Regions from separate parts of the Thioalkalivibrio sp. ALgr3 genome, predicted to be linked through region 2. Evidence: riboswitches for the same ligand, from Rfam matches in the RefSeq annotation. Region 2 holds a riboswitch; the other holds the start of a gene.
What was found. Region 2 has a riboswitch for cobalamin ahead of C998_RS0107310 (porin). Riboswitches for the same ligand answer to the same signal wherever they lie in the genome.
Positions count from the first base shown of each region.

Region 1: another riboswitch for cobalamin. It lies ahead of C998_RS0111495 (TonB-dependent siderophore receptor); the one in region 2 lies ahead of C998_RS0107310 (porin).

Region 1 is NZ_KB897990.1:6,961-16,580, reverse strand. It holds gene C998_RS0111535 (DMT family transporter) at 1-8, shown strand, start outside; gene C998_RS0111530 (methionine adenosyltransferase) at 113-1,312, shown strand; gene C998_RS0111525 (complex I NDUFA9 subunit family protein) at 1,319-2,230, opposite strand; gene C998_RS0111520 (DUF99 family protein) at 2,308-2,874, shown strand; gene C998_RS0111515 (hypothetical protein) at 2,905-3,138, opposite strand; gene C998_RS0111510 (MFS transporter) at 3,239-4,477, opposite strand; gene C998_RS0111505 (rhodanese-like domain-containing protein) at 4,583-4,954, shown strand; gene C998_RS0111500 (hypothetical protein) at 5,002-5,439, shown strand; gene C998_RS0111495 (TonB-dependent siderophore receptor) at 5,547-7,685, opposite strand; cobalamin riboswitch at 7,823-8,077, opposite strand; gene C998_RS0111490 (hypothetical protein) at 8,577-9,068, shown strand; gene C998_RS0111485 (heme-binding protein) at 9,204-9,620, shown strand, end outside.
Region 2 is NZ_KB897980.1:64,833-74,452, forward strand. It holds gene gltX (glutamate--tRNA ligase) at 1-541, opposite strand, end outside; gene C998_RS0107300 (DUF4399 domain-containing protein) at 710-1,129, shown strand; gene C998_RS0107305 (cytochrome-c peroxidase) at 1,226-2,227, opposite strand; cobalamin riboswitch at 2,397-2,628, shown strand; gene C998_RS0107310 (porin) at 2,750-3,865, shown strand; gene C998_RS0107315 (cytochrome c) at 3,885-4,451, shown strand; gene cobM (precorrin-4 C(11)-methyltransferase) at 4,647-5,411, opposite strand; gene C998_RS0107325 (cobalamin biosynthesis protein) at 5,411-5,839, opposite strand; gene C998_RS0107330 (bifunctional cobalt-precorrin-7 (C(5))-methyltransferase/cobalt-precorrin-6B (C(15))-methyltransferase) at 5,869-7,104, opposite strand; gene C998_RS0107335 (cobalt-precorrin-6A reductase) at 7,109-7,927, shown strand; gene cobJ (precorrin-3B C(17)-methyltransferase) at 7,900-8,670, opposite strand; gene C998_RS0107345 (precorrin-2 C(20)-methyltransferase) at 8,667-9,452, opposite strand; gene C998_RS0107350 (precorrin-8X methylmutase) at 9,449-9,620, opposite strand, start outside.

The sequences.
Region 1 (9,620 bases), on a different contig from region 2:
GCGACTGAAACCGCGCAGGACCGCGGGGCAGCTTGGCTGCGGCCTGCATGTGGCGACGGCCGGCCACCAGTGAGAAGATCGCCGTCACGACCGTCGCCGGAGGGGGGCAAGCGTGAAGATCATGGTCAGTGAACTCGAGGGGCGGCCCGCGGGCCTGCAGCCTGTCGAGGTGGTGGAACGCAAGGGACTGGGGCATCCGGACACGCTGTGTGATGCGCTGGCGGAGGAGGTGAGTCTGGCGCTGTCGCGCGAATACCGCGAGCGCTTCGACTTCGTGCTGCACCACAACGTGGACAAGGTCCTGCTGCGCGGCGGCGCCGCCCGCCCGGCCTTCGGCGGGGGCGAGGTGGACGAGCCGATCGAGCTGTACATCGCCGGGCGGGCCACGCGCGAGTATCGCGGCGTGACCGTGGCGGTGGACGAGCTGGCGGTGGAGGCCTGCCGTGCATGGCTGGCCGCCCACATGCCGGCTCTGGATGTCGAGCGCCACGTGCGGGTGCACTCGCTGATCCGTCCCGGATCGCAGGATCTGGTGGAGCTGTTCGAGCGCCAGCGTCGGGATGGCGTGCCGCAGCTGGCGAACGATACCTCGCTGGGGGTGGGTTATGCGCCCCTGAGCCCGCTGGAGCGGGCGGTGTTCGCGGCGGACATGAGCCTGTGGTCGGAGGCGCCGCCGGCGCGTGGTCAGGACGTCAAGGTGATGGGGGTGCGCAGCGGCGAGGACGTCTCCCTGACGGTCGCCTGCGCCTTCATCGGGGCGCCGCTGGAGGACGCGGACGCCTATCTGGCCGCGCGTTCCGATGCGACCCGGCAGGTGCGGCGCGTGGCCACCGAGGCCCTGGGCCGCGAGCCGGACGTGTCGGTTAACACCGCCGACGATCCCGACGCGGACAGCGTGTACCTGACGGTGACCGGCACCTCGGCCGAGGCCGGTGACGACGGCCAGACCGGGCGCGGCAATCGGGCCAACGGGCTGATCACCCCGTCGCGTCCGATGACCATCGAATCCTTCGCCGGCAAGAACCCGATTACCCACGTCGGCAAGCTGTACAACGTGACGGCCACCCATATCGCCGAGGCGATCGTGGCGGAGATCGACGAAGTGTCGGATGCGCAGGTGGTGCTGGTCAGCCAGATCGGCATGCCGGTGGACCAGCCGCAGATCGCCGATATCCGCCTGTGCGCCGAATCCGCGGAACAGGCCGCGGCCCTGGCGCCCCGCGCCGAGGCCATCGCGCGCCACCATCTCGCACGGGTCGGTTCCCTGTGGGAAGGCCTGCTCTCGCAGAACCTCGCCACCCACAGCCTGTAGCTGCGACTAGTTCGTCTGATTCGTCGGCAGGCACTCGGGCAGGGAGGCCTCCAGTGAACGCGGCGTGATGCCGAGGTCGGCGAAGGTCGCGCAGGTGCTGTCGGTAACCGTGTCCTGCTGCATGAGGTAGATCTGGTCCCGGGTCAGGGGTGCGCGGGGCAGCCATGAGGTCAGCCCGGCGGCGAGGTGCCAGAGGAAAAACGGTACCGGCACGAACACCCGCGGCTGTCCCAGGTGCTCCAGCACCTGGTTCACGATCTGGCGGTAAGTCAGGATGTCCGGACCGCCGAGCTCGAACACCCGGTGTCCGGCCGGCGGTTCGTTGAACAGGGTGGCCACGGCCTGCGCGACATCCGCCACGTGTACCGGTTGCAGGCGGGTGTCGCCGCGGCCGAACAGCGGCACCATCGGCAGCCGCGCGAGGGTCGCGAGGTTGCGCAGGAACGCATCGCCCGGGCCGAACAGCACGCTGGGCCGCACCATCAGGGCGTCGCGGAACTCGGTGGTCACCGCGGCCTCGCCTTCGCCCCGCGCTCGGATGTATGCCGAACGCGAGGCGGGATCGGCGCCGATGCCGGAGATGTGCACCAGGTGTTCCAGGCCGGCCTCGCTCGCCGCCCGGGCGAGCCGGGCGGCCCCCTCCACGTGGATGGTGGTGAAGCGCAGGTCGCGCTGCTCCACGTACAGGCTGACGGCATTCACCGCACCACGCGAACCCGCCACGGCTTTGGCCACGTCGTCATCGTTGCGGATGTCGGCGCTGCAGTGTTCCACCCGCTCGTGCCGTTGCAGGTCGGCCGGTAACGCCGGGCGGCGGGAGGCAACGCGCACGGCGTGTCCGGCATCGAGCAGCTGGTACACGATCATGTGGCCGAGAAAGCCGGTGCCGCCAAATACCGTGACCTGATCCGGGTCCATGGGGAGCCTCCTTCTGCTGGGCTTCGTCTGTGTGAGAACGTGGAGCTGTACGACGGCGCGGGCAAACGGGGATACGCATGCCGGGACATCTATCGCACGTGGCGGGTTTTGATGATGCGCCGTTCGCGCGGACGTATCGTGGCGACGTGCTGGTGGTGGGCGCGGTGTTCGCCGGCACGCGGCTGGACGGCGTAGTGTCGACCCGGGTGCGGCGCGACGGCGCCAATGCAACCAAACGTCTGGCCGCATGCGTGCTGGACAGCCCGTTCGCCCCGCAGCTGCACGCGATCCTGCTGCAGGGGATCGCCTTTGCCGGCTTCAACGTGGTGGACCTGCGGGCCCTGCATGAACGGACCGGCTTGCCCGTGATGGTCGTGGCACGCCGGCAACCCGACATGGAGGCCGTTCGACGGGCGTTGCTCGACCATGTTCCCGGAGGGGCCCGCAAGTGGCGGCTGATCGAGGCCGCCGGCGCGATGGAACCGCTGGCGGGGGTCCATGTCCAGCGCTGCGGGATCGAACCCGAAGCGGCGCGGCAGCTGCTGGAGGACCAGCGCGTCCACAGCCACCTGCCGGAGGCGCTGCGCGTCGCGCACATGATCGCCGGCGGGGTGACCGACGGGGCGAGCCGCCACCGTCCGTGAGCCTCGTGAGCCTGAAAGGCTTGCCGCCGACTACAGGCCGATCAGCTGGGCGTGCACGCCGCTGGCGGTGACCGTGTCGAGCAGGCGATGGCTGTTGATCCGCTCCGGGTCGTATTCGACCACGACCAGGTGCGGCTTCTCCTCGTGGCTGGATGCCGCCATCACGCCGCTCATCCCGCGCAGCTCGTCCTGGATGCGTTCGCGGGCCTCGGCGTCGATGGTCTCGTCGATGTGAATGGTTACATCGGCCATGTTGTTGCTCATGATGGCCTCCCGGGTTCGCCCCTCTGGCAAGTTCTTCCTTCGAAGATAGACGTTCGCACCGGATGCTGGGGTTCGGTCGCGCGGCCGGGGCCTTCGGGGGTCAGGCATCCGCCTCCGCGCGGTGGCGGCGGTACAGGCGCAGGGCCGCGAGCCCGACCAGCAGCGAGGCGGCTCCGCCGATGATGAACACCTGGCCGGGACTGGCCCCGGCCGGGCCGGTGAGCCCCCAGAACAGCACCGGTGCCAGCAGCATCGCCCCGAACGACAGGAAGTTGCTCGCGGCGATGAAACGCCCGCGCCGTTCCTCCGGGCTGTGGCCCTGCAGGTAGGCAGTGATCGGCACGATGAAGAAACCGGAGGCAACGCCGAGCAGGGCCATCAGCACCAGGGTGGCCGGGTAACTGTCGGTCGTGAAAAACAGCAACGCGCTGATCAGGGCGGCCGCGATCATGCCGGCCGGGGCGTGGTGCATGGCGATGCCGCCGCGCGACAGATAGCCGGCGAGGATGCTGCCGGTGCCGATGCCCAGGGCCAGGGTCGTCAGGATGATGCCGGTGGCCAGCTCGCCCAGGCCCAGGTGCATCTCGGCGAACAGCGGGACGTTGAGCTGGTACAACGTGCCCAGGGCCCAGAACCACGCGATGCCGAGGACCACCAGGAACAGCACCCGCTGCGGCCGGATCTCGGCGATCGACTGCACCACGGTGGCGAACGGGTTCAGCCGGAAGGGCGCCGGATTGTTGATCGCGCGGGTGGGGGTGACGAAGAAGCTGGTGACCAGGCCGGTGAGCGACAGCGCCACGATCACCGCCGCCGGGATCCACAGCGCCTCGCCGGCGAACTCCATCACGAAGCCGGCCAGCGCGGTGCCGAGGATGATCGCCAGGAAGGTCCACAGCTGGATATACCCGTTCGCGCGCGACAGCTGCGCGTAGCGCACGATCTCCGGGAGGATGCCGAACTTCACCGGGCTGAAGAAGGTGCTCTGCAGACCCATCAGGAACACGGTCACCAGCAGTCCGGGGAAGTAGTCGATGATCAGCATGAGCGCGGCGGTCAGCAGCACCACGGCCTCGGCCGAGCGGGTGGCGACGATCACCGCCTTCTTGCTGTAGCGGTCGGCGATGTAGCCGGCCCACGGCGAGAACAGCACGAACGGCAGCAGGAACACGAACCCGACCAGGCTGTAATAGAACGTGCCTTCGCCCTCGGCAACGAACTCGCGCAGGGCGATGAAGATGACGGCCAGGCGGAAGAAGTTGTCGTTGAGGGCGTTGATGAAGACCGTCGCCATGTGGGCGACGAAGCCCGGCCGGCGGACGTCGGAAGTGTCGGTCATGTTGGCACCACCGGAGGTATCGCGCACGAGTACCGCTCAGGTTGCGGTCTCCGGCGGCCTGCCGGCAAGCTCGAATTACCTCTCCACCATACCCGAGGAATCGTCATGAGCCGTTTCGAAGAACGCATCACCCGTCTGGAACAGACCCTGCCGCACGTGGAGCCGGCGGAGCTGGCGCGCTGGCGGGAGTCCGGTGAACCGCTGCTGCTGGTGGACGTGCGCCAGCCGGAGGAGGTGGAGGCCGGGTCCATCGAGGGGGCCGTGAACATCCCCCGGCCCAGGCTGGAGGCCAGCATCGAGTCCCATCTGGAGGATCCGGCGCAGCCCGTCGTGGTGTTCTGTGGCGGGCGCGGGCGCTCCCATCTGGTGGCCGAGAGCCTGCGCGCGATGGACATTGACGCCCGCGTGCTGCGCGGCGGATCGGCAGCCTGGCAGGAATATTGCAGCGAGTCGGGTTCCAATCCGAACCCGGGGTAGTCCTTCGTATGAGCAATAACGCTTCTTCGGCCGGTTGTGGCCGGGGCATGAATCCGGAACTCCAGCGCCGTCACCAGCACGACCAGAGCGTGTTTCACCGGCTGCTGGAACGTCACGATGCGATCCAGCGTACGGTGACCCACATTGACGGAGGGCTGCGCAGCGTCACGACCTCGCGCGATCCCGAAGTGGTCCGGCTGCTGCATGATCACGTGCCGGCGATGCACCGTCGGCTGCAGGAAGGTTTTCGGTTGCGCCGCTGGGACCCGCTGTATGTCGCGATCTTCGATCAGCGGCATCGGGTGTCCATGGACATCGAGCTGCGTGCCGATGGAGTGGTGGTCGAGGAGACCAGTGACGACGCCGAGGTGGTCGAGCTGATCCGGGCGCACGGCCGGGCGGTGGACGGCTTCGTGGCCAGGGGGCAGGCCGCCGCGGTACGGCCCTCCCCGATGCCGGGAGAGGCGACCGAGATCTCCTCCTGAGCCTGGCGGGCAATCCCGGTTCTTGCGGGGTGGTGACAGAAACGACATGAAAACCGGGGGAAGAACTGCCCATCAAGGCAGCCCTCCCGGTCCCCGGACCAGATGTTCTAGAAGTCGTACCGGACCCCGGCGTGGAGGAAGCGGCCGGGATCCGCTGCCAGCGAACTTTCATTGTCGGCATCGAACAGGTTGTCGATCCCGCCGCGCAGGGTGACGTCCTCCCAGGCCGCCGGCGCGTACTCCACGTTCAGACTGGTCAGGGTGAACGAGCGATCCCATTCGTCCCCGGCCACGCGTACCTCATCCACGTAGCGGCTGCGCAGCTGCAGGCGCAATTCTTCCGTGGGCGTCCACAGTGCGCTCGCCACCATGGTGAGTTCCGGCGTGTCGCTCAGGGTCTCGCCGCTGTCCCGATCGATCGCATCCATCCAGGTGCCCCCCAGGCGCAGCTCCACCTGCGAGTTGAAGTCCGCGCCCAGGCGGGTCTCCACGCCGCGGGCGCGGGCGTTGCTCACGTTGCGGAACGTGCGGTAGTAGCCATCGCCCCGGGTCTGCGCGATCCGGTCATCGAACTCGGTATAGAACAGGCCCACGTCGTAATGCCCCGTGGTGGTGTCGCTCAGGCGCAGGTCGCCGGCGATGCCGAGCTCGGCATTGCGGCTGGTCTCGGGGTCGAGTTCATGGCGCGTCTTGCCGACAGCCGGATCGACGACATGGGCGCCCAGCACCCGCTGTCCGCGCGGGTTCAGGGTGTCCACGTGGAACGAACGCAATTCCGGCAGCTTGAACCCCTCGGCATACTGCACGCGCAGCCGGGCCTCGGGGGCCAGGCGATAGACCGCGCCGGCCTGCAGCGAGGTGTTGTCGACCTCGGTGGAGGTCTCGTCGTGGCGGGCGCCGTAGACCAGATCCAGGCGCTCGCTGATCGCCCATTCGTGCTGCAGGAACACCCCGCCGACCCACTGGTCGTCTTCCGGCTCGTGCGCCGGTTCGCGGTCGCGGTAGGTCTGATGCTTGTGTTCGAAGCCGGTCAGTACCGTGTGGCGGGCGTCGGGCCGCCAGGTGGCGGCGAAGTCGTGGACGCGGTCGGTGAAGGTGACCTCGCGCGGGCCGAATTCGCTGTCCCCGGTGGCATCAAAGCCGAAGTCCGCGGCCTCGAGGAAGGTGTTGGAGCGGTCCATCTCGAACTTGCTTTCGTAGACCTGGTAATTCAGCTCCAGGGTGTCGGTCACGAACCATTCGGCGGCCACGGCCAGATCGCGCCGGTCGCTGTCCTCGCTGCGCTGTGCTGGGAACTGCAGGGCGCGCACCGGATCGCCATTGTTGTTCGTGTAGCCGGTGGCCACCGGCGGGCGCTCGTGCAGGAAGCGCCGCTCGCGCTCTTCGCGCAGCAGGCCGGCCTCCAGCTCCACGTTGAAGTCGTCGGTGAACCAGTGGCTGACGTCGGCGCGCAGGTTGTAGACCCGCGCGCTCTCGCGGCGGTCCTCGTCGAAGGCATAGCGGTCCTGGATCGCGTGGTCATCCTCCAGCGCGCCGGACTCCGACGGCCGGACCCGGTCGCCCTGCTCGGGGATGCGCACGTCGGCCGTGGCGTCTTCGGAATAGGCCTCGCGGTCCAGCACATCCGCCAGCAGCCGGAACCGGGTGTCGCGGGTGCCGCCGCCCAGAAACAGCGAACCGTTGATGCGCTCCCCGCCATCGGCGCTGGCGGGCATGCCGCCCTGCAGCTCCACGCTGCCTTCGAAGCCCGCATCCGGCTGGCGGGTGATCACGTTGATCACGCCGGCCACCGCATCCGAGCCGTACACCACGCTGCCGGGGCCCTTCACGATCTCGATGCGCTCCACGTGGCTGACCGGGATGCGGTTGAGCTCGAACCCCCGGCCGGAGGTACCGCTGATCCGGCGGCCATCCAGCATGTAGACGATGTCGGCGCGGCCGCCGCCGCGGATCGAGAAGCGGTTGCCGTCGGCACCGGTAAACAGGCTGGATCCGGCCTGCAGGGCCTCGTCCAGCATGGTCGCCCCGCTGCGACGGATGTCCTCGCCGGTGATCACTTCGGTGGAGGCGGGCGTGTTCTCCACCAGACGCTCGGTGCGGGTCGCCGCCGTTACGGTGACCTGTGGCAGTACCCGTGCGGAATCGTCGGGGTCTTCTTCGCCGGTGGCCGGCGGTGCCGCCAGCAACAAGGGCACGGCCGCGGCACCGCCCAGCAGGGCCGCGGGAAACATCTTCTTCGGGAACATTGCGAACTCTCTTTGCGCACCGCCCGTGCGCCGTGGTCGTGGGTGTCGACCGCGGGGGTGCGGGCGTGCGCCATCGTCGGCGCGTCGTGAACCGATGCGCAGCGATGCCGATTCGCCCGGTGATACCGCTCCCCGCGGTTCTCCGTTGTCCTCCGGGCCGGTCTCCGGGCTTGCGGGCTGGAGCCGTTGGCTCCGGGGCAGACCACCTTCCCGCGAAGTACGCCCTGAACGGACGCGTTCTTCGCAGTGGTTCGCGAGGGTCTGCCGTGACCCGCCTACCGTTGCGGGGGCAGCGCCGGACTTGTGCGCAGGTCGAGGCCGGGCACGCACCGGACTTCCCGTTTCACTCGTCGTCGGGATGGCGACGAAGCACCCGGGGGAGACGGAATATTAGTGATGGCTAATGTGTGGTGTCAAACCAACAGTGTCCGGGTGACCCACGGTCGTGGCCGCGGTCAGTGCCTGGCATGTGGTTTGCAAAGGGATCCATTCGGGTGGATTAAAAAAGGGCCGCCGGGTCGGTGCGGGGGGCACCGAGAGCCGACGGCAAAATCCAGAAGAGATGGAGGAGAGAAGGGGCCAGGGGGCCCCTGCATGGCGAACCGACGCTGAGCTGCCGTCGACTCGACAATGGGAATTATACACGGCCGCAAATTGGAATCAATCCATATTCGAAAATTTTTTGGAGATAATTTTCCCCTTTTGACAGTGACTTGCGAGCGTTCGGGTGTCACAGGTGGCATTTTCATTTATTAGTGACTGCCAATATTCGCAGTTTGAGTGGTCAGCTGATCGGCGGCATCGGCATGTGGCCGCGTCATGGCGGGAAATACGAGTTGGCAGGGAGATTGCTTCTTCCGGGCAGGATCATCAGCAAGAGGCCGACAGACCATGACGATGCACCTGAGAATGATCGATTGCGGCGGTCACCTGGACGCCGAAGCCCGCAAGCAGCACGAGCGTGAGCAGGTGGTCTTTCAGCGCCTGCTGGAGTCCCACGACGCAATCCGGAGGGAGCTGGAGTTCATCGAGGGTGGTACCCGGACGGTGACGACGGCAACGGATCCGGAACTCGCCGCGCTGCTGCGGGTGCACGTGCCGGAACTGCATCGGCGGCTGCGCGAGAGCGCACACTTGCGTGACCGTGATCCGCTGTATCGCACCCTTTTCGAGCAGCGCGGGCGCATCGAAGTGCACGTGGAAGAGCGCCCGGACGGCGTGGTGGTGGACGAGGTCAGCGAGGACCCGGGTCTGGCGCACAAGCTGCGCGAGCACGCCACGCAGGTGAACACCTTCGTGCTGGCGGCGCGCGAGCTCGCTCGCCAGTACCCGCCGGTGATGGCCGATGATGCGGTGTCCGAGCGGGTCGGCCGGGTGGCCTGATGGCGGTCGGCCGCGCCGGTTGCGGAAACCGTTGAGCCGGACCGGAACGTGGCGGGCGTCCCGAAACGGAGCTTGCCAAATCCCCGTACGGGGCCTACAAGAATGGGTGGAGTCCACACAACCCTGGAGGTTGATATGTCCCCATCCATGCGTTCAGCACTGTTGGCCGGCGGCCTGATGACTCTGGCCGCCGCGCCCGTTCATGCCGATTCGGCCACGTTCAACACCCCCAGCCTGACACCCGAAATCGCGACCAAGGCCGTCGAGGCCGCGGTGGATGCCTGTCGTGATCGCAACGCACAGGTAACCGCAGCGGTGGTCGACCGCTTCGGGACCACTCAGGCTCTCAAGCGGGATCGGTTCGCCGGTCCGCACACCGTCGGCACTGCACAGAGCAAGGCCTGGACGGCGGTCAGCTTCCGTACCGATACGCTGGAGCTGCGCGATGATGCCTTCCCGGGCGAGGTCAGCTACGGCATCCAGCACCTGCCCAACGTCACCATCCTCGGCGGCGGCGCTCAGGTCACCTCCGACGGGCGCATCGTCGCGGGC
Region 2 (9,620 bases):
TGTAGGTCGGCGAACCGTCGGAGCGGGCGATGATCAGGTCGTCCAGCTCGCTGTTCTGGAACGCCACCTTGCCGCGCACCATGTCATCAACGATGGTGGCGCCCTCGTCCGGGGTGCGGAAACGGATCACCGGATCCACGCCCTCGCGCGGCTCGGTTCGGGCGCGACAGCGGCCGTCGTAGCGCGGCTTCTCCTTGCGCGCCTTCTGTTCCTCGCGCATCGCATCCAGCTCTTCCTTCGTGCAGTAGCAGCGATAGGCATGCCCGGAGGCCAGCAACTGGTCGATCACCTCGCGGTACCGGTCGAAACGCTCGGTCTGATAGAACGGCCCCTGGTCATAGGTCAGGCCCAGCCAGTTCATGCCCTCGAGGATCGCATTCACCGACTCGGCGGTACTGCGTTCGAGATCGGTGTCCTCGATACGCAGTACGAACTCGCCACCATGGTGGCGGGCGTAAAGCCAGGAGAACAGCGCGGTGCGGGCACCGCCTATGTGCAGATAGCCGGTCGGACTGGGGGCAAAACGGGTACGAAAGGCCATGCGCGAACACTCGCTTCCGGTAGTCAACAGGGCCACACAGGGTAGCAGACGACCGCGCCCTTGACCCCGCCCCGGACCGTCTACACTTCCTTCAGGGACCCCGAGACCCGGTCCCTGCGCCCTTCACCCGGAAAAGGAGATTCTCCGATGATCAGAAACCGGATCTTCATGGCCTCGTCCGTGGCCCTTGCCGCCGCGCTTGTCCTGCCCGTATCGGCGCTCGCCGATCGCCCGGCACCCGCCGAGGGGACCGAGGTCTACTTCATCAGCCCGCAGGATGGTGACACCGTCGAGGGCCCGGTACATGTACGCATGGGACTGCGCGGCATGGGGGTAGCCCCGGCCGGCGTCGACGCCGACAACACCGGGCACCACCACCTGCTCGTAAACAAGCCTCTGGACGAAGTGGACCTGGATGCCTCCCTGCCCTTCACGGACCACAAACACCACTTCGGAGGTGGTCAGACCGAAGGTGAGGTAGAACTGGAGCCCGGCACCCATACCCTGCAGCTGCTTTTCATGGACTATCGCCACATCAGCTTCGACCCGCCGGTGGTTTCCGAAAAAATCACCATCACGGTGGAATAGCGGCACCCATCAAAAAGGCCCCCTCCACGCATGGAGGGGGCCTCGAAAGCCTCGACGAAGGGGGCATCAGGGTTCAGCCGCTGAGCCCCCGATGGATCACGGCAGGGCCGGGATGGTGATGTCCGGCATCTCGCCGGTCAGGGCGTGCATGAACGCCTCGATGTCTTCCAGCTCGTCTTCCGTGAAGTCGGTGTCCAGCATCTCCTGACCCATGATTTCAATGGCTTCCTTCAGGGTCTCGGTCTCGCCATTGTTCATGTAGGGGTAGGTCAGGGCCACGTTGCGCAGCGTCGGGGTCTTGAAGGCGTACTTGTCGCGTTCCTCCCCGGTCACCAGATAGCGCCCCTTGTCCTCGGAACCGGGCACCTGGATCTGGTGGAAATTCGAGTCGGTCAACGCCGGGCCACGGTGGCAGGCCACGCAGCCGTTGTCCGCGAACAGGGCCATGCCGCGCTTCTGCTGCTCGGTCATCGCGTCGTCGTCACCCACCAGCCAGCGGTCCAGATCGGAGTTCGGCGTGTTCAGGGTACGCTGGAACGAGGCCAGGGCCTTGGCCACGTGATCGGTGTTCACGACGTTGTCGCCGTCATAATCCGGGTACGCCGCATCGAACATCTCGATGTACTCGGGGAAGTCCTCCAGGCGCGCGATCGCCTCTTCCAGCGGCATGGCCATCTCCACCGCATCCTGGATCGGACCCAGGGCCTGGCCTTCCAGGTCATCCTCGCGGCCATCCCAGAACTGGGCCTCGAAGAACCCGGAGTTCAGCACCGTCGGGCTGTTGCGCTCGCCCACCTGGCCGGCATGCCCAACGGCACGCGGGATGCGGTCGGCCCAGCCCAGCGCGGGGTTGTGGCAGGTGGCGCAGGAAATGACGCCCGAGCTGGAGATGCGCGGCTCGAAGAACAGGAACTTGCCCAGCTCCACCTTCTCGTCGGTCAGGGAATTGTCGGCCGGGATCGGCGGCAGGGCCGGCAGCGGCTCGAACATGTCGCGGTATTGATCGTAATCGCCGGCGAACGTCGGGGCGGAGAGGCCCAGTGCCACGGCCGTACAGGCCGAGACGAGCAGCCCCCGGAAAATGCGCTTCTTCTGCATGGTTCGCTCCTTTTTATTGGTCTGGATGCGGCCCGGCTGCAAACCGTCACCACATGGACTCAGTCTAAAAGAAACATCCCCCGTCACAGGCCGGCCGGCGGTGTAATCCTGCATAACCTTGATACAGATCAACCCGGCTCCGCCCTTGCCCGCGTGACGGGACGCGGTTACAGTCCGCCCGCCTTCAGGTGCCCCGGCCCACGACGCCGGGGATAATCGGGAAGCCGGTGCGTGAATCGACGTTCACAATGCCGGCACTGCCCCCGCAACGGTAGGTGAAGACAGGCGGATCCAGTGCCACTGCGGCGCATCCACGGGATGCCCGCGGGAAGGCGATCCGCCCGGGATGTCCTGCATCCCCTTCGCGAGTCCGGAGACCGGCCTGGAGGAAACCCGACGCCGCGGCGGGCGGCCGAGCGGGCCGGGGCCGGCGTGTCCGCCGCCCCCTGCTCCCTTGCCCGACTGCCGGCGTCGTTTCATCCACGGCGTGCGGGGTCGCACGTCCAGGGGAGCAACACAACAATGAAGCGTATCCATCTCCGACCGGGGCGGCCTGCCGTGCCGGCCCTGGCCACCCTGTGCCTGATGACGGCCGCGGGCATCGCTCCGGCGCAGGCCGGTTTCGAATTCGGCGACGCGGAAGATGGCCTGCAGGTCACCCTGGATCCGCTGATCCAGGGCCGCTACAGCTACGAGCATGATCCGGAGGGCTCCAGCAGCGAATTCGATTTCCGGCGCGCCTGGCTGGACACCTCGGGCACCCTGTTCCACCCCGAACTGAGCTTTCGCCTGCAGCCGGATTTCAGCAGCGGCGAGCTGTCCATGCGCGACATCTGGCTGCAGTACGGCCCGGGCGAACACCTGGGCCTGCGGGCCGGCCAGTTCACCGTCCCCTTCGGTCTGGCGCGGGACATCGGCGGCCCCAACCGCCTGTTCACCGAACTGAGCATCGCCGGCAACCAGTTCGAGATCCCGGCCGGACGCGACACCGGCCTCGCCCTGCTGGGCGGCGCGGGCGACGACCGCGCCTGGGCCATCGGCGTGTTTGACGGCCGCGGGCGCCTGGATCAGCGCGACAACCGGCCCTCCACCTCCGCGCACCTGTTCAGCGCCCGCGGCGCCTGGGCCCCGGTGGGATCGGTCCCGCGCGACAACACCACGGTGGGCCGGGCCGTGGAGCGCACCGTTGCCCTGGGCGCCGGCCTTCAGGCCGCCAGCCGCAACCACCTGCGCGACTGGAGCCGCGGGCAGGAGGACACGGTCGACCGGCAGCGCGCCGACTGGGTCACCGCCACCGCCGATGCGGTGGTCAAGTTCGGCCATACCTCGCTGTCGCTGGCGGCCTACCGCCGCAATGTCTCCCCCGACCGCACCGCGAGCTACCACGACCTGGGGGCCGAGCTGGAACTGGCGCAGTCGCTGCCGCTGGAGGGCCTCGAGCTCGCCGCCCGCCACGCGGTACTGCGCCACGACGCCGGCGACGACCTGAACGGGGATGAGCGCTGGCAGCGCGAATGGGGCGCCGGCCTCAACTGGTACCACCGGGGTCAGCGGCAGAAAACCCAGCTCATGTGGCTGGACCGCGACACCGACACCTCGAACTGGCAGCTGCACCTGCAGCACCAGTTCCGCTTCTGAACGAACAGGGAGAATCGCCATGCAACGGATGCCATCCACGCGCCGGTCGCTGACGGCCGGCCTGTCGCTGGCCCTGCTGCTCGCAGCGGCCGGCACCGCAGGCGCGGAAGACGAGATCAGCGTGCCGATGCCGGGCCCCTGGGGGAACGACTTTGCGGAGACCCTGGACGACCCGGCCGGGGTGGACGCCACCGAGGCCTTCCAGCGCTTCCGTCAGCAGAGCATGCAGGGCACCTCGGCCACCTACCGCAGCATCGAGCAGATCCTGCGCTACGACGCACCGTTCGCCGAACGCCTGCCCGACCTGGCCGACGAACTCGCGCGCCGGGCCGCCGACGTCGACACCTGGTTCGCCCGCGAGACACCGGCGCGGGACGGCGAACCCGGGGCCCTGCCCGCGGCCTGGGAGGACCCGGAGTTCGCCGACTACAAGGCGGCCTACCGCGAGGCGACCACCGAGCTGCAGCGCAAGGTGGAGGCGGCCAACGACCTGGAGGACGAGGCCTTCCAGCTTCGTGCCACCGAGGCGCTGAATGGGGTACGCCACCAGTGCCTCGCCTGCCACGACAACTTCCGCCGCCGCTGAACCACGCGGGAAAACGCGGGACGCCGCCCGGCGGCCCCTTTCCGTTATCCTGACCAGGAGCGCCCCGCCTTCGCCTGCAAGCAGGCTCCTACAAGTTCGCGACGATGTAGGAGCCTGCTTGCAGGCGAAAAGGCCCGTGCCCCACAACTTCCACCGGAGTCATTCCTGCCTGCGGAAGATCGGCGGCACCGCCGCTCAGTCCCCGTCCATGCCACGGTAACGGCGCACATGCGCCGGGTCGTACAGCGCACTGTCGCGGAAATCGCCCGGGTCCAGCGCCGGGCCCACCAGGATCAGCGCCGACCGCCGCGTGGTCAGGGCCTGCGCCCGTTCCGCGATATTCCCCAGCGAACCGCGCACCACGGTCTCGTCCGGCCAGCTGGCGCGGAAGACGATCGCCACCGGGCAGTCGCAGCCATAGTGCGGCCGCAGGTCCTCGACCACGGTCTCGATATTGTGCAGCGACAGGTGGATCGCGAGGGTCGCCCCGGTGGCGGCAAAGCTCGCCAGCCGTTCGCGCTCCGGCATGGAGGACGCCCGTCCCGGCGTGCGCGTCAGGACTACCGACTGCGCCACCTCCGGCACCGTCAGTTCCCGCCCCAGGGTCGCGGCGGCGGCGGAGAATGCCGGCACGCCGGGCGTGATGCTGTACTCGATCCCGGCCGCCTCCAGCCGGCGGATCTGCTCGCCCAGCGCGCTGTAGACCGACAGGTCGCCGGAGTGCAGGCGCGCCACGTCCTGGCCCGCCGCGTGGGCGCATTCGATCTCCTCCATGATCGCGTCCAGCGTCAGCGGCGCGGTGTTGACCACGCGCGCCCCCTCCGGGGCATGTTCCAGCACCGCCTCCGGCACCAGCGAACCGGCATACAGGCACACCGGGCAGGCCGCGATGCGATCGCGCCCGCGCAAGGTCAGCAGATCGGCCGCACCCGGCCCCGCTCCGACAAAATGAACCGTCATCACCCCTCCTCGAAAAGCCCGTCCGTCCCGTTCACCATGCGCACCGCGACCGCGCAGCTCGCCCGCGCGGAGAGCCGCCGCGGCAGCAGCAGGCGCGCCCCGTCGCCGGCCACCGCCAGCGCCGCCGCCTCCGCCACCGAACCGACCCCGGCGGCGGCACGCGAGCTCGCCGACTCCGTGGACAGGGCCGCGTCGCGCGCGGCCAGCGCGGCCGCCGACGCGAACACCGGCTCCAGCTCCAGGTCGCGCGCGGCCGTCCACAGCACCGGACTGTCGCCCTTGTGCGCCGGGGCCGCCAGCGGCCGGATCGCGATCGCCTCGCCGCCCCCCGCCCGCAACCCGGCGTGCGCCTCGGCCAGCACCTCGCGGACCAGCGCCTCCAGCTCGCCGGCCGTGCAGGCCGAGGCGAAGCCGACGCCAGGGATCACCCGGACACGCGCCCCGCTCGGCGTTTCCCTCAGCTCCGGCGCAGCGCCCACAGGGTCACCGGCCGCAGCGGCTGCCAGCCGGCCATGCCGCCCAGCGGCTCCGCGCGGCTGACGTTGATCCGCGTGAGCTCGCCGCCGTGGCGCTCGTGCGCCGCCGCCAGCACCGCGTCCCCTTCCACGGTCACGCTGCTGGCGACCAGCCGCCCGCCCGGGCGCAGCTGGCCCATGCAGTGCTCCACCAGCCCCGGCGTGGTCAGCCCGCCGCCGATGAAGATCGCATCGGGTGGCGGCAGGTCTTCCAGTGCCTCCGGCGCCCGCCCGTGGACGGGACGCAGCGCCGGCACCCCCAGCGTGCTGGCGTTGCGCGCGATGCGTTCCAGGCGCTCCGCGCGCGGCTCGATGGCCACGGCGGTGTTGGCCGGATCCGCCAGCATCCACTCGATGCCGATGGCACCGGAGCCGGCGCCCACGTCCCACAGCCGTTCGCCGCGACCGGGCGCCAGCAGGGCCAGCGCCAACGCCCGCACCTCGCGCTTGGTGATCTGACCGTCCTGCTCGAACTGCGCCTCCGGCCGGCCGGCGCTGGCGGCCAGCACCTGCGCCGCCGGCCCGGCCCGGCATTCCAGCGCCACGGTGTTCAGCGCCTCGATCGCGACCTCCGGCCAGGCCCCGGCGCAGGCGCTGACGACCGCCTCGCGGTCCGCGCCCAGCGACTGCAGCACGGTCAGGGTGGAATCGCCGAAGCCGAGCCCGGTCAGCCAGTGCGCCAGTTCCGCCGGGGTATCCCCGTCGCGGCTCAGGACCAGCAGTCGCGCGCCGTCATGCAGCCAGGGCCGCAGCGCCTCCATCGGCCGGCCGTGCACCGACAGGCAGCGGGTCTGCTGCAGCGGCCAGCCCATGCGCGCGGCGGCCAGACTGAACGCCGAGGGCGCCGGCCAGACGCAGGTCTGCGCGACCGGAAAACGCCGCATCAGGGTCGCGCCCACCCCGAACCAGAAGGGGTCGCCGCTGGCGAGCACGCACAGCGGCTGCCCGGCGCGCGCCTCGATCCAGTCCAGCGCGGTCTCCAGCGGCGACGGCCACACCAGCCGCTCCTGCCCCGGCCGCTCCGGCAGCATCTCCAGATGCCTGGCGCCGCCGATCACCGTCGCCGCCGTGTCCAGCGCCATGCGGGCATCCGGGGCCAGCCCCGCGAGCCCCTCTGCACCCACGCCGACGATGTTCAGCCATGGCGCTCGCTCCTCGTTCGTGGCTAGACTGGTCATCCTCATGAGCTCCCGTTCATCCACCGATACCGGCCCCGGGGCGACGCGCCCGCGGCAGATCCTGCTGCTGGGCGGCACTACCGAGGCTGCGGCGCTGGAACCGCTGCTGGACGGCCACCCGCGGCTGCACGCCACCGTGTCGCTGGCCGGACGCACGCGCAGGCCCGCACCCTCGCGACTGCCGCGGCGCACGGGCGGCTTCGGCGGCGCCGAGGGCCTCGCCGCCTGGCTGCGCGACCACGCCATCGACGCCGTGGTGGACGCCACCCACCCGTTCGCGCGGCAGATGTCGGCCAATGCCGTCGCCGCCACGCGCCACGCCGGCGTACCCCTGGCCCGGCTGACCCGGCCGCCGTGGCAGGCCGGCCCCGGGGATCACTGGCTGCGCGTGCCCGACCTGGAGGCCGCCGCCCGCGCGCTCCCCGGCCTCGGCCGGCGCGTGCTCATCACCACCGGGCGCCAGCACCTGGAGGCCTTCGCGGCCACGCCCGAGCTGGACTACGTGATCCGCACCATCGACCCGCCGGAACCGCCGCCGGCGCTGCCCCGGGTCACCTGGCTGCGGGCCCGCGGCCCGTTCAGCCTGGCCGACGAGCACCGGCTGCTGGAGACCCACGCCATCGACGTGCTGGTCACCAAGGACAGCGGCGGCGAGGCCACCGCCCCCAAGCTGCAGGCCGCGCGCGAACGCGGCATCCCGGTGGTGATGGTGGACCGGCCGCCGGACGCCCCCGGGGTGCCCCGCTTCCACGCCCCGCAGGCGGCCCTGGAGTGGCTGGAAGACCTCCCGCGCGTTCACTGCGACTCCGCCGACTCGACATAGCGCGGGGTGTACACGTGGCGCCGGCCGGAGGGGCGTTCCAGCACCCGGGTGGAGGCAGCACCGACGATCACCAGCGTGCTCATGTTGGCCGCCGCCGGATCCACCTCGCCGAGGGTGGCGACCCGCAGCTCCTCCCGCTCGCCGCGGCCCACCGCGGTGGCCAGCACCACCAGGGTGTCCGGGCCCTGGACCTCGCGCACGATGTCCAGCGCCGCACCCAGCTGCCACGGTCGCGCGCGCGAGATCGGGTTGTAGAAGGCCATGGCGAAGTCGGCCTCGGCCGCCAGCCGCACCCGGCGCCGGATCAGCGACCACGGCTTGAGATTGTCCGACAGCGAGATCGCGCAGAAATCGTTGCCCAGCGGCGCCCCCAGCCGCGCCGCGGCCGCCTGCATCGCCGACACCCCGGGCAGCACCTCCACCGCCACCGCATCCCAGCGGCCCGGCTGCGCGCCCTCCAGGGCCTCGAACACCGCCGCGGCCATCGCGAACACCCCGGGGTCACCCCCGGAGACCACTCCCACGTCGCGCCCCTCGGCGGCCATGTCCAGCGCATGCGCCGCGCGCGCCAGTTCCTCGCGGTTGTCGGAGGCATGCACGCGGTGATGTGCTCCGGCCACGCGCTCCAGATACGGCCCGTAGCCGACCAGATCGGTGGCATCGGCGAGCAGCGCGGTCACCTCCGGCGTGATCCATTCGGGGCCGGCCGGGCCGACCCCGACCACGGTCAGACGCCCGCTCATCGCCGCACCCCCTCGCCGTGGATCACGATCAGGGAGAAATACGGCGCTTCCCCGGGCGTCTCCTCGAGCGCCTCGACCAGCGGCCGCACCCGTTCCTCGTCGAAGCTCGCGCGTTCGATGTACCAGGCGCGCGCGGTCAGCCCCAGGCGCTCCAGCACGCGGCGGATCTTCGGCAGCTGCTTGCCGAGCTTCATGATCACCGCAGCCTGCGCGGGCGCGAGCGCCGCCTCCAGTTCCGCCTCCGGCAGCGTCCCCGGCACCACGCTCAGGGTGTCGTCGCGCATCACCAGCGGCGCCGGCAGTTGCGCCGCCGCGGCGATCGGCGAGATCACCCCGGGCACCACCTCGCTGCGGAAGCGCTCGCGCAGGCGCAGATGCACGTGCATGAACGAACCGTAGAAATACGGATCACCCTCGTTGAGCACGCAGACCGAACGGCCGGCCTCCAGATGCACCGCCAGGCGTTCGGCGCACTGGTCGAAGAACGCCTCGATGCGGCTGCGGTAGCTCTCCTCCTGGTGGGCGATCTCGTTGGTCACCGGATACTCCAGCGCCTCCTCGATCTGCCCGGGACCGATATGCGCATCCGCGATGCGCCGCGCCTGCCCGGTGGTCCCGCGCTTGCAGAAATACGCCACCACCGGCGCCTCGGCGATGCGCCGCGCGGCGCGGAAGGTCATCAGTTCGGGGTCCCCCGGACCGGTGCCGACCCCGCAGAGCACCCCGGGTTCGATCGTTCCGGGGGCGATCGTTCCGGGCCCGCTCGTCTCCGCCGCACTCATGCCGGCTCCCTCCCCAGGCCGTTGACCGCCCCGGCAGTGATCGCGCTGCCGCCGCGGCGCCCGGCCACGGTCAGGTATTCCAGCCCGAACGGGTTGTCCGCCAGCGCCTGCTTGCTCTCCACCGCGCCGACAAACCCCACCGGGATGCCGATCACCGCCGCCGGGCGC